DNA from 3 places in the Paraburkholderia sp. RL17-337-BIB-A genome. Region 3 is predicted to be linked to each of the others. Evidence: riboswitches for the same ligand, from Rfam matches in the RefSeq annotation. Region 3 holds a riboswitch; each other region holds the start of a gene.
The links. Region 3 has a riboswitch for manganese ahead of P0D84_RS07960 (TMEM165/GDT1 family protein). Riboswitches for the same ligand answer to the same signal wherever they lie in the genome.

Region 1 (4,278 bases), 870 kb from region 3:
CCGCGACCAGGGCACGGAAAAACCAGTGGATCACGGTCGTCACCGCAAGCTGACGCGAGGCACGATGCGGCCACAGCCACGCGAGCGGGAACACCAATACCGAAAACAGCAGACCGCAGACGCCGAACACCACGAAGGCCATGCCCGTCGCGAAGAATCGCCAAAGGTAATCAAGGCGCGCGTTCATGCCACCTCCAATGCCAGGCGGCGCCGGCGCCTCGCCAGACGGCGGGCTTGCCCGTTTCCAGACAATGCAGCAGCGCCTGGGTCTGGGTCGCGAAGCTTGCGGCCGGGAGCGCTGCGCCTGGCTCGATTGCGAGGGTTGGCTTGCCTGCTTGGCTGGCCTTGCCTGTGTGGTTTGCTTCACCTGTGTGGCTTGCCTTACCTGTGTGGTTTGCTTCACCTGCGTGGCTTGCCTCGCCTGCCTCACCTGCGTGACCTGCTCCACCTGCGTGGCCTGCCTGCTCAGCGGTCTTCGCTGACTCCGGTTCACCTGCGCCCGACAACGTGCAGACGAGTTGCCCCATCGCTGCTTCGCCGCCCAGCAGGATAGCGATCGCGCCGCCCTGCACTTCGTCTTCAATCGTGCCGTATGCCGGATCGGCTGGTTCGTCGGCGTACACCAGCAAGACCGGCGAGCCGGGCTGGGCGGTGTATTGCGCGTACGCCTCCAGCAACGCGTAGCCGAGCGTCTCGGCACCGGCCGAGATCGCGCTGGCGGCGGAACGATCGCCGCGCGCGATGCCGAATACGCCAGTCATTGCGTTCAACACGGACAGACTGAAGGCCGTTGGCGAGACTGGCTCGCCCGCGCTGATGGCGTGGAGGATCTCAGTTGTACGGCGCAATTCGCCGTGACGCGAGGCGAACACAACCCGGATGTCGTCTTGCGCCACACAGTCATGCGCGACCTTCAGGGCAACGCGGGACAAAGTGCTCAGGCGACGACGCACGATCGGCTCGATAAAGCCGATGTCGGGTGCGGCAGTTGCGGCAGCAGGCCAGCTAGACCAGCGAGCGACCGGAATGGTCCAGTGCAGATCGGGCATATCGGTGTTCGCGCGTAGAAGCGAGGAGAGGCTGAGGGCGCCTGACGGAATACCTGGCCGTCACAGCGTGCGCACCGCGCGGAACGGCAATCTCCAGCCGGGGGTCAATCCAATCTTCTTATATAGGGTTCAGCAATTTAACGGCACTTGGCCCCGGTTATTTAGGCGCCTTTGCCAATTGTCTGCAGGATTGTCTCGGGCTCCCTATGGTCGCCGGAATCATACTGAATATTCTGGATTAAATCAGCCACAAAAGACGTATCTATCTGTATCCGTATCGCAGGTGCGACGAATCACTGGACAACGCCGCAATGCAGGCCCGGTAGCACCTGGTGCATCCGGAATGGGGCTGGAAGGCCACTCGCACTGCGCTCTGCCGGCCAACCGAGCGGTGTTGTATCCACAAGTCGATGCAAATGCTTTCATTTAACTTTCTGAATAGTGTTTCGTTTCGGAACATTTGAAGGCTTCGGTGCCTTTCCGATGAGTGATGCGCTGCGTTATACGCCCATGTGGCGTTCAAATCCCATGGCACGACTGACGAGCGCTTAGCGCAATGCCATTTGCGCAGGGAGCAGCGACACCATGGCGGGAATTGGCGCGTAACGCGCGGCCACGCCTGCTATACTCCGTCCCTCATTGGGGAGTAGCCGCCCCGCGGCATGTCCGCACCGCTGTCATACGGTGCGTCGAACGTGTGGCTCGCGGGGGCGCCTGTCAACAAACTTGGCCTTTATGGCCATGGCAGCCGCAGCCTCTGGCCTGGCGAGACCGATGATCCACACACGCCGCAACAGGGCCCGGCGGTGTCGTGGGTCGTCGCTCGTGCACATCTCGGCCCGAGGAACTAAAACACCGTGAATCAAGCTTTTCTCATTTCGACCGGAGCGGTCACGCTCGCCGAGATCGGCGACAAGACGCAACTGCTCTCGCTCGTCCTCGCCGCCCGCTATCGCAAGCCGATACCGATCATTCTCGGCGTACTGACCGCTACGCTCGTCAATCACGCCTGCGCCGGCGCACTCGGCGCCTGGCTCGGCTCGCTGCTCACGCCGACCATCATGCGCTGGGCATTGGCCGCGTCGTTCATTGCGATGGGCCTGTGGATTCTCGTGCCGGACAAACTCGACGATGAAGAGGCCAACACCAACCGCACGCATTTCGGCGTGTTCGGCGCGACCGTGGTGACGTTCTTCCTCGCGGAAATGGGCGACAAGACACAGATTGCGACCGTCGCCCTCGCCGCGCGCTTTCACGATTTCTTCGGCGTGGTGGCCGGCACGACGCTCGGCATGATGATCGCCAACGTACCGGCGATCCTGCTTGGCGACCGCTTCGCCCACAAGCTTCCGACCAGAACCGTGCACGCCATCGCCGCGGTGATGTTCGTGATTCTGGGGACGATGGCGCTGTTCGGCGTGGGAATTTAAGCAAGCCCACTCATGCAGCGCTCTGCGCGCGCGTTGCTCGCGAAGCAAAACGGCCCACCAGGAATGACCTGCCGGGCCGTTTTTTGTTGCGCCGCAACGTCTGCTGTTCGATGCAACGGTTTACCGCTTACTGCACGACCTCCGCGCTGGACGCTGCCGCCGGCGCCACTGCGGGTGCGGCACCCATCGTAGCCACTTCATTCGAGGTTCCGCCGTTCGTATCCACGGGAATCTTCACGGTATGGACCACGCCGTTGCCGAGCGGGAAATCGGCCAGCGCGCTGCGTGCCAGATACGGCATGGCCCTCACCAGCGACGGCTCGCCGCCCGCGTTGCGCGCCGTCACGTTATAGACCTCCTTGCCGCTGGCACGCTCGGTGATCCGCACGCCGAGCAGGTGCGTGAAAATCGGGTAGCTCTGATTCACGTACGCGGTCGGGAACGGGCCCCATGGGCCCCACGGATCGAACGGCCGACCCCAGTACGGTGCCGGCCAGGGGTTGTAATACACCGGCTGCGCGACCGTTACCATGTCCGAGCGAATCCCGTACGCCAGCCCGACCAGATAGCGGGCCTGTGAAGCGTCGACCTGACGGAACGCGTGCGTGGCGAGTTCGTTGCCGACGAAGCGTTCGTACGTGGTGAGTTCGAGATTGTTCTGCTGATCCGCTGCACGCGTGAAGGCGTAGGTACGGGAAGCGTCATTGCCGCTCCAGTCGGAAAACGCCGTAACCTCGGTGGTCACGTAGGTCGTGCAGCCGGACAGCAGCACCGTCAGCGTGGCCAGCAACAGCGTGGCGCGGCGGGTCCATCGATCGATTTTCATGATCTACCTCGTGTTGCCTGTTATTGCCGGTCTTGACCGGGTTCGTTTGCGCGCAGCCGTCGCCGCGCGGGCGCCCGATAATACGCTGACCTGGCGATTCGGTAAAAAGTTCGACCCGCACGATCCGCCGAGCCTTTGTACAATGGCTCGACAAGCCCGGCTCGCGCGCCATGAGCACGCGTGACGGCTCGAGTCCCATCACTACAGAACGCCATGGCCGATACCGCAACGCCCAATGTGATCCGCCGCGCCGATTACGCGCCGCCCGCCTTCCTGATCGACACCGTCGCCCTGGAGTTCGATCTGGTCCCCGAACGCACCGTCGTCAGGAATACGATGCGTGTGCGCCGCAACCCGGACGCGTCCCGCGCCGCCAATCTCGAACTGATGGGCGAACAACTCGAGTTCGCCGGCGCCGCGATCGACGGCGCCCCGTTCGCCAACGCGCATGCGCACGAGCACGGTCTCACGCTCGACAACGTGCCCGACAATTTCGAACTCACGCTCACCAGTATCTGCAATCCGGCGGAAAACACCACGCTGTCGGGCTTGTACGTCTCGGGCGGCAACTTCTTCACGCAGTGCGAGGCCGAGGGCTTTCGCCGCATCACCTATTTTCTCGACCGCCCGGACGTGATGGCGACCTTCACGGTCACACTGCGCGCGAACAAGGCTGATTATCCGGTGTTGCTGTCGAACGGCAATCTGCTCGAAGAAGGCGATTTGCCGGACGGCCGCCATTTCGCGCGCTGGGAAGATCCGTTCAGGAAGCCGAGCTATCTGTTCGCGCTGGTCGCGGGCAAGCTCGTGGCACTCGAAGAACGCGTGAAGAGCGGCTCGGGCAAGGAAAAACTGCTGCAGGTGTGGGTCGAGCCGCACGATCTGGACAAGACCCGTCACGCAATGGATTCGCTGGTCAACTCGATCCGCTGGGACGAGGCGCGCTTCGGGCTGGAACTGGATCTGGACCGCT
Region 2 (4,278 bases), 1.7 Mb from region 3:
GGGCTGTTTGGCGAAAAAGCGCTCGCAGGGGCTGCAATAACCGCTTTACCCGATTAAACGGGCGTTCGCTTGAAGTTCGAGTCACCGCTTTTGATGAAGCTTTCATAACTCGCACCATGCGCCGGTACTGCATTGCCTTGACCGTCGACGAACGGCGCGGTTTTCGTTGACCCGGTTTGCGCAGGTCGACAATCTGGTCGACGGCGCGGCGAAACTGCTCGCTATCGATCGCGTGATCGGCAGGCGTCCAGTGATCCCTTTCGTCAACGCAGACGGCGATATGCCCTTGCTTGAATGGACCTCGGCGGGTGATGGCCCACGCTTCGCGCGTGCTAGTGCATCACACCGACGGCGAACGGGAATATGCGTACGACCGCACGGCGAAAAGCGGCAAGCTCGACAGGGGCCTGGACGAAGTCGGCGTGAAGGGCTGACTCGTCGTCGATATGAAGGATGACTGGAAGACGGTGTTCAAGCCGGATAGCGCGATGACGACAGCGACAGCGGCTGCGGCTGCTGGACCGTCTAATTAAAGGCTGCCTTTGTTGTGGCCGTCGCTGCGGCTTTTGCGCGGCCATCCCGGCCTTTCATTACTCGCTTAGCGAGTCAGCGTGATCACCAGGTAACTGGCGTACAACACGCCGCACACCAGCAACGCCCACACCGGCACACCGCGTTTGCGCACATTGATCCGCAACCACGCGGCAGCGGCGAGCGTGATCACGATGCCGGTCAACACTTCAATGCGCGGTGTCCACGGCGTCAGCAGAATCCCGATCGCGGGCAGCAAGGTGCCCTGAAACACCATCGCGCCGGTGATGTTGCCGAACGCCAGCGTGTCCTTGCCACGGCGAATCCACAGGATGCTGTTGACCTTCTCGGGCAACTCAGTGGCGATCGGAATGATCAGCAGCGACAGCAGCAGCGGCGAGACGCCGAGCGCCTGTGACACGCCCCGCACCCCGTGGATGAAACCTTCCGCGCCCCACACCAGCAACGCAACGGCCAGTGCCAGTTGCACCGCGATGGTCGCCAGATTCGTAGGCAAGCCAAGACGCGACAGCAGCATCTTGCCCGGCGCTTCGGTGCCATGGCCGGCGTCGACCAGTTTGTTCGAGGCGCGAAACGTCATCACCACATAAGTGATGTACACGCCGACCAGCGCCGCGCTGAACAGCGCCCGCACGATCGTCTCTTCGTGCGGCACGTACATTGCCGCGGCCGCCAGCACGAAGGCGCACAGAAAGTAGTTCAGATCGCGCGTGAAACCGGTGCGCTCCGGCGTGACCCAGCCTTTGGCGCCGCGCGAGCCGAGAATCGCGAGCGTCATCAGGAAAGTGGACAGGGTGGAAAGCATCAGCGGCGCGCCGAGAATCGCGCCGACGCCGATCTCCTGATTGACGGCGCTATCGGCCGTGCCGCCTGCAATCGCGAGCAGCGGGACGAGGGTTTCGGGCAATGCGGTACCGACCGCCGCGAACAGCGAACCCGTCACGCCCTCGGAGATTTTCAGGCGCTCGCCAAGATGTTCGAGCGCATTGGTAAAGAGCTCAGCCGCCACCAGAATGACAACCAGCATGATGGCGAGTTCGAAGAGCAGACCGGTCATGCGCGGCTCCCCGCAAAAGCAAAGAGGAAGCGGCACGACGGACGGCCAAGTGGGGAGACTGGCAGGGCACAACGATGTTTCACAGGGCAACTCCGCGGTCGGACGTAATGACAAACCAATGACGCACCGCGACCCGTCCGACCAGAACGAAGCAGTGCGCCAATGGTCTCGCCAAACCGACCCGGTCGAACGCGCCATGACCCGCAGGCCAAGTATGTTGACGCGCTATCCTTCAATGATTGAAGGAAGGCTACTCCCCAGTGACCGGGGGATTCTAACGGGACGGGCGCCTTTCAACAAGCTTGGGATCTCGCGCATGTTCCGATGCCACCCGGCCTCGCCGCATCCGTTCGACGATACGAGGTCAGGCGCGCCGCGGGCGAGCGATTGCCCCACTGGTAAGATCACTCATCGTCTACGACAGCAGCGAGTCTTCACATGAGTTATCGAAATCGCCAGTGGTTTTACGTCAAACGTCCCGAAGGACGCGTTAGCGATGAGCATTACGAGTTGCGCGAAAGCGAACTCGACGACCATTTGTCTTCGAATGAGGTGTTGATCCGGGCGCGTATCGTCAGCGTCGATCCGTACATTCGAATCCAGCAGCACGAACGCAATACCTACGACGTGCCGCATCCGCTCGGTATCGTCCAGCGCGCGGGCGTGGTGGGTGAAGTGGTGGCGTCGGCGAGTCCGCTGTTCAAGCAGGGCGACTGGGTCTCGGCCTATAGCGGCTGGCAGTTGTACGCCAGGTGCCATCACAGCGAGTTGACGAAGCTGAACCCCGACACAGCGCCGGTTTCGACCGCGCTCGGCGTGCTCGGCATGCCGGGACGCACCGCGTGGTTCGGTTTGATGGAAGCGGGCCGCCCGCGTCCGGGCGACACGCTGGTCGTGTCCGGTGCCGCGGGTGCGGTTGGCTCGCTGGTTGCGCAGTTCGGCAAGCGTGCCGGATGCCGCGTCATCGGAATCGCGGGCGGCCCGGACAAGTGCGCGTTTCTGACCGACACGTTGAAGCTCGACGGCGCGGTCGACTACCGCGCGCATCCCACGCCCGAAGGCCTGCAGTCAGCGCTGCAAGCCGCGACCGGCGGCGTCGATGTCTATTTCGACAACGTGGGCGGCATGGTCACCGACGCGGTGATTCCGCTCATCAAGCGCCGCGCGCGAATTGTGATCTGCGGCGCGATCGCGCAATACGACGGCGGTCTCGACACGCCGGACCTCGCGCCGCGCTTCTTGCAGCACATGCTGTTTCAGCGCGCGACGATCCAGGGAATTCTGGCGCGCGACTTTGTGCACCGGATGGATGAAATGCTGCAGACGGTCGCGCCGTGGGTGAAGAACGGTGAAATTGTGTATCAGGAGACGTACGTCGATGGTTTCGACGCATTGCCGAATGCGCTGAATAGCCTGTTCGAAGGGAAGAATCTGGGGAAGCTGCTGGTGAGAGTGTGATCAGAGCCAGCGGGATGTATCCCGCAGGCTCAGCCTGTTCGACGCGCCAATCTCACCGTGCGGAGATTGGCATCGAATAGAGTGCGACGTGTGTTTGCAAAGCCTTTTGCAAGACCGGTCAGGACCCACTGCATCCAAAATCGCGCGAAGAGACTATCCGGCAGGCGCTTGAGATCATGGAAGCAGCGGATACGCTGCTTACTTCACGGGCGTCACATACTATCCTGACAAGAACCGCTGCGAACGCGGAATGGTAGCGGTATAGGCTTTAATGGTAGCGGCGAGCTGCGGCGGGATCAGATTGCGATTGGTATCGTAAATCGAATAACCATCGCCTTCGCCATTGCCAAGATCGCCATTATGCACAACGTACCAGAACGCCTTCTGCACAGAGCCGTTATTCATCAACACTTTCAACTGGTTGAACGCAGCGGTCTGTCCAGCGTCCGTGCCATCGGTGCCATTGTTGGTTTCCGTGAGCCAGAGCTTTTTAGGCCCATTGGGAACAACGCTCGACAATGTATCGATAAAGGCCTGCACCAGCATGACGTATTCGCTGCTGTTGAAGTGCGGATGGATATCGACCACGTCAACGGCGGCATTCAGGGGGATGGCGGCACTTGCCGTTTTATTCCCAACGGCCTTGATGTCGTCCGTTGCCTGGATCAGCGGATTTGATGCAGGCGGCTTCCAACCATTGTTCGGATAAGCCGAGTTGTAAAAATAAGAGATCCCCTGGGTATGCAGAACCGTTCGGTAGCCCGACTGCGCTTTCGTATTCAGGAACGTCTTGGCGCTCGTGTAGAGCGCTCTCTCGCGCGTCGGAATGTAGCCGGCGATTCCCTTCGGATTTCCGTAGGACGGATCGGATGCCGAGAAACCCCAGTTGGTTTCATTTAACAGCTCGATGTCGGCGGTAAATGGCAAGACCACATCCATGAGCGAGCTCAAATATTTCGAAAAGACGGCGTCACAAGTCAAGCCGTCCCGAAGAGCCGCTCGGCGGCCTCTGAGTACCAGCGCATTTGTAGGCGCTTGCAGGCGCGTACATACCCACCTGGAAGAGAATCTTCATGCCCCGCGTACGGGCTGCATTAAGAAGAGATTTGAGGAACGCCACCCTGTTTGGTGCAAAGTGCTGCCATCGGCCTTCACCATGAAATCCCAGGAAACACCAAGGCGAACCGTACCGACACCCAATCCTGAAATCA
Region 3 (4,278 bases):
TCGGATGGCACATTACGGCCGCTGCTGACGCATGTCGAATTGTGCGGCAATGAGCGGACCGTATGGATTCTTTACTCGGGACAATCGCATATGGCGCTGCCACGCAGAAGGTTTGTCGACTTCGTTGTCGAACGTTACCGTCAAAGTGCGACGGAAGACGAGAATGAGACCGCAGTCCCTATGGGATTGACCGGGTCTGCATTAGCCAGTTTTCTTTAGCTCAAGCACGTATCCGGCACGTGTCACCGTATGAATCAGTTTGACGCAGAATTGACATCCCACACGTTCGCACGCGCCGTCGTGGCCCTGAAGCGCCATCTGCTGCGCGACGCCCTCGACCGCAAACAACGCGGCGAACGTTTTGCGCCATGGCATCGCTTCACTGCGGTCACTCAAGTTCCGTCCGCTTTCTGAGCAGATGTGCTTCCTTTGCGCTACTGCGCTGCCGGCACTTCAACGTGACAACGCTCTTCGCACCACTCGTACCATCCTAAATTCCAGGCAAACTTCAGGTTTCGCTCTTGAGTTGTCTGTGCACTTTACAAAGAAGTCCTTCGAGGCGAAATGAAAGTGTCGACTCGATTTATCGCGGGAGAAGAGGGCCGGCTGGATAACCGTTACGTTGCGGTCCGATTACAGTTTTGTCATCGGACATACTCACCGATCGTCTTTATCGAGGCTCAAATCCTTACGCATGCTCAATCCCTGAGACTTCATAGCGATCTTCAATGAGCGTTATCGATAGAACCAAATTCACCCGCCGGTTGACCATCGACACACTGATGCAAACCTCAAGTGGAAGATCAGATGCTCGACATCATCAAGCGATTCAATGTACGCAATTCGGACAACAGGACTCGCGCAGAGCATGGGCGGCACGAGAAGGTGGGTTCATATCTTCGACACGTCCTTTCGCGCGGCGCGCAAGTAGGTTTGGTGGCGTCGCTTGGCGCGTTCGCGAGCCTATGCTTCGCCCAGAGTCAGGCTGCGACCGCAAGTACAAACAACGTTGCGCAGGGTCCGTCGATTGCGACATGTGTAGCATGCCATGGTGCGCTGGGTGCCGGAAGTGAAATGGGCATGCCGCGGCTGGCAGGCAGGAATCCGGAGTACCTTGCACACGCGCTGTCGATGTTCAAGGCCGGCACGCGTGTCAGCCCTCAGATGCAGGCGGTCGCTCAGAACCTGTCGGACAGCGACATGCGAGCTCTCGCGGTCTTCTTCTCGAACCAGCATCCGCCGCTTGTGAAAGCTTCACAGCCGCCAGCGCCGGAGCTCGTCGCGGCCGGCAAGCAACTTGCCGAAGTGGGAGCGGGCACGAGCGTACTGGCATGTTTCAGTTGCCACGCCGCGGGCGGCAAGGGCGATGGCGCGCGCTTCCCCACTATCGCAGGCGAGCCCGCCGCTTTTACCGTCGCCCGGCTGCACGAATTCCAGGCGCGCGCAAAAGCCTCACCTCCGAAAGCTGGAACAATGACGGCGGTAGCGGCTACGCTGAATGACACGCAGATCGAGCAGGTCGCCGCTTATCTGTCCGTTACCGGGCCCTGAATATCTGGAGCACGGAGCACGGAGCACGGAGCACGGAGCACGCGACTGGCACTGGCTTGTACAAACGGGTTCGGGACAAGCTGCTCCGGGCGGCTAGCCGGCGAACAGAGAAATGCCAACGGGGCCTTGACCTGACCGGGACGCCCTTCGCGGCGAAACAAAGCCGGTCTCCCCCAATGCCAGCCGGTGACCGCTCCGAATGGAATATCTGCTGAACGCCACGAGCTTCCGGCGTGATGACTTGCCTCTCGTAACACACGGCGCGATAGAATCGCGCCTGCTCATTGGGGAGTAGCCGCCTCGAACGCGATGTTCGAAGGCGCACGTCAACATACTTGGCGAGTCGAGAGACCCGCTATGGCGTGCGCAGCTAAGTGCCTGGCAAGACCGATGACACGCATTCCGACCGGACCGGGTCGCCGGAATGCGCGTCATTGCGTTCTTTCAGCGCGGCTCGGGTACAACAACCCATGCAATCCTTCCTTGTTTCGACCAGCGTGGTCGGCCTTGCCGAAATTGGCGACAAGACTCAACTCCTGTCCCTGGTATTGGCAGCGCGATATCGCAAGCCCATTCCCATCATCCTTGGTGTTTTTGCCGCTACCATCATCAACCATAGTGCATCCGGCGCACTCGGCGCGTGGCTTGCGAGCGTGCTGAGTCCGGGAATTCTGAATTGGGCGGTAGTCGCGTCGTTCGCGGTGATGGCAGTGTGGATTCTCATTCCGGACAAGCTGGACGACGCTGATACGGTGTTGGCGAAAAACTCGATGGGTGTGTTCGGCACAACCGCGCTCACATTCTTTCTCGCTGAGATGGGCGACAAGACCCAAATCGTCACCATTGCTCTCGCTGCGCGATTCCACGAGTTCTTCGGGGTCGTCGCGGGTACGACGCTCGGCATGATGTTGGCAAATGTGCCCGTCATCTACCTGGGACACACGTTCGCCGACCGCCTGCCAACAAAGGCGGTCCACATTCTGGCCGCCATCATTTTCGTTGTCCTCGGTGTGCTCGCCCTCAGGACCGCGCTGTACCCGCAAGCGCACCCGCTGTTCTAATTCGAGAGGTTGCTTCGTCCGTTCAAGGCGTATGCCGTCTCCGGCGAGTGCCTTGAGATTTGCACCGCGTCAGCGCGCCGGACCGCTCCACCAATTCGTTAGACAAACAACGCTCTGAAGAGCGCTGAAAAATCGGCATGCCCGCACTTTCGTTATGGGCACTGTTTCGATCAATAACGCCCCAATTATCTGGCGAAGTCTCTTGTGACAAAGGAGACTCAAGTGTTCCAGCATTTTTTGCAGGGCGGGCGCCGCAGCCGCCAGGAACCGTTGTCACCTCCGCCAACGCTGATCTACCGCTCACCCCGTCACACCTTCCCTGGCACGGTCCACGTTGCACGCACGGTGCTGGAATAAGCCGGTGCGCTCCATCGTTTACTCGTCGTGCAACCACGTCCTGAGCGGTCCTGAGCGGCGAGGCCTATCGCGGCTAGGCCCGCGCCGTGAACTTGCGCCAGCACACCGATGTGCTGGGCGACGCCGACGACACGACGTCGAAAACGTCGGGGATTCATGTGGCCATACATCATGGACAAACTGCTTCGTTTCGGGACATTGCTCGCATGTCTCGGCTTCGCCGCGCCTGCACTCGCGCAAACCTACGACGAGCAACCGGTGCCGGTCGACAGCGCGAATTGCCGCGCCGTTGTCGGGCAGGCAGAAATCGATGGGACGATGCAGCAGGTCGTCGGACGTGCGTGCCTGCAAAGTGATGGGACCTGGCAGATTGTGCAAAGCCAGGATGGCAGCGTGCCGTGGTACCCCGTCGCAGCCTATCCCTATCCCGACGCCTGGTGGTGGGGGCCGCCGATATTCATTGGCGGCGGCGTGAGCCTGATCTTTGTCGACCATTTCCATCACTTTCATCATTTCAACCACTTTCATCAGTTTGGTCACGATCACTTCGCTCCAATCGGCACGGGCTTTCATCGCGGCCCGTTCCCCGGCGGTGGTATGCGTGGTTTCGGTGGGATGAGGGGATTCGGTGGGACGAGGGGAGTCGGCGGCATGCATGGGTTCGGCGGCATGCATCGGCGCTAGCCCAACTTTCCCTGTATGCGGCTCGTTGCCCGGCACCGGAAAGACGTTCGACCAGTTCCGCGCAGACGACGCCTCATGCCGGCAATTTGCGTTCAACCAGGTGGGTGGCGTGTCGGCCAACCAGGCGGCAACCGCGAGCGCGGTCGGCAGCGCCGCCATTGGAACGGGGCTCGGCGCGGCTGCGGGTGCGGCGTTCAATGGAGGCGCCGGCGCGGCCGTGGGCGCGGGTGTCGGCTTGCTAGTCGGGAGCATGGTTGGCACGAGCGCCGCACAAGGCTCGGCCTACGAAGTGCAGCGCCGCTACGACTATGCGTACCTTCAGTGCATGTATGCCGCCGGCGATCGCGTCCCGGTTCGCGGGCACATGATGGTCGCGCCCGGGGGCCAGCCCTATGCGCCGCCGCCCCGAGGCGTGCTGCCACCGCCGCCTCCGCCAGCGAGTTGATGGTGAAAGTGGTAGATCTCGACAAAACCGGGAAAGCCTCCTTCGTGCACGGGGTGCGCGTGGCCGGGACCGCAATAATATTCGGCGCTCGCAGGATCGGTCATCATGTACTCCTGATCACAGGAATTCATCGATGTGTCGTAAGGCGCCACGGCACCGCCGCCCAGCACCGAGGCTGTA

Region 1: linked by a shared signal. The riboswitch ahead of P0D84_RS04170 (TMEM165/GDT1 family protein) and the one ahead of P0D84_RS07960 (TMEM165/GDT1 family protein) in region 3 are both predicted to bind manganese.
Region 2: linked by a shared signal. The riboswitch ahead of P0D84_RS00045 (sodium:calcium antiporter) and the one ahead of P0D84_RS07960 (TMEM165/GDT1 family protein) in region 3 are both predicted to bind manganese.

What each region holds. Positions count from the first base shown of each region.
Region 1 covers NZ_JARESY010000001.1:875,950-880,227, reverse strand. Annotated here, with positions in the region: gene P0D84_RS04180 (lysophospholipid acyltransferase family protein) at 1-187, opposite strand, end outside; gene P0D84_RS04175 (beta-ketoacyl synthase chain length factor) at 171-1,049, opposite strand; yybP-ykoY riboswitch at 1,679-1,857, shown strand; gene P0D84_RS04170 (TMEM165/GDT1 family protein) at 1,907-2,479, shown strand; gene P0D84_RS04165 (DUF4136 domain-containing protein) at 2,607-3,305, opposite strand; gene P0D84_RS04160 (hypothetical protein) at 3,304-3,489, shown strand; gene pepN (aminopeptidase N) at 3,519-4,278, shown strand, end outside.
Region 2 covers NZ_JARESY010000001.1:8,174-12,451, forward strand. Annotated here, with positions in the region: gene P0D84_RS00040 (hypothetical protein) at 312-434, shown strand; gene P0D84_RS00045 (sodium:calcium antiporter) at 599-1,609, opposite strand; yybP-ykoY riboswitch at 1,710-1,880, opposite strand; gene P0D84_RS00050 (NADP-dependent oxidoreductase) at 2,048-3,067, shown strand; gene P0D84_RS00055 (hypothetical protein) at 3,287-4,006, opposite strand.
Region 3 covers NZ_JARESY010000001.1:1,749,887-1,754,164, forward strand. Annotated here, with positions in the region: gene P0D84_RS07945 (LysR family transcriptional regulator) at 1-219, shown strand, start outside; gene P0D84_RS07950 (hypothetical protein) at 250-414, shown strand; gene P0D84_RS07955 (c-type cytochrome) at 808-1,551, shown strand; yybP-ykoY riboswitch at 1,826-2,007, shown strand; gene P0D84_RS07960 (TMEM165/GDT1 family protein) at 2,022-2,612, shown strand; gene P0D84_RS07965 (hypothetical protein) at 3,141-3,653, shown strand; gene P0D84_RS07970 (YMGG-like glycine zipper-containing protein) at 3,625-4,098, shown strand.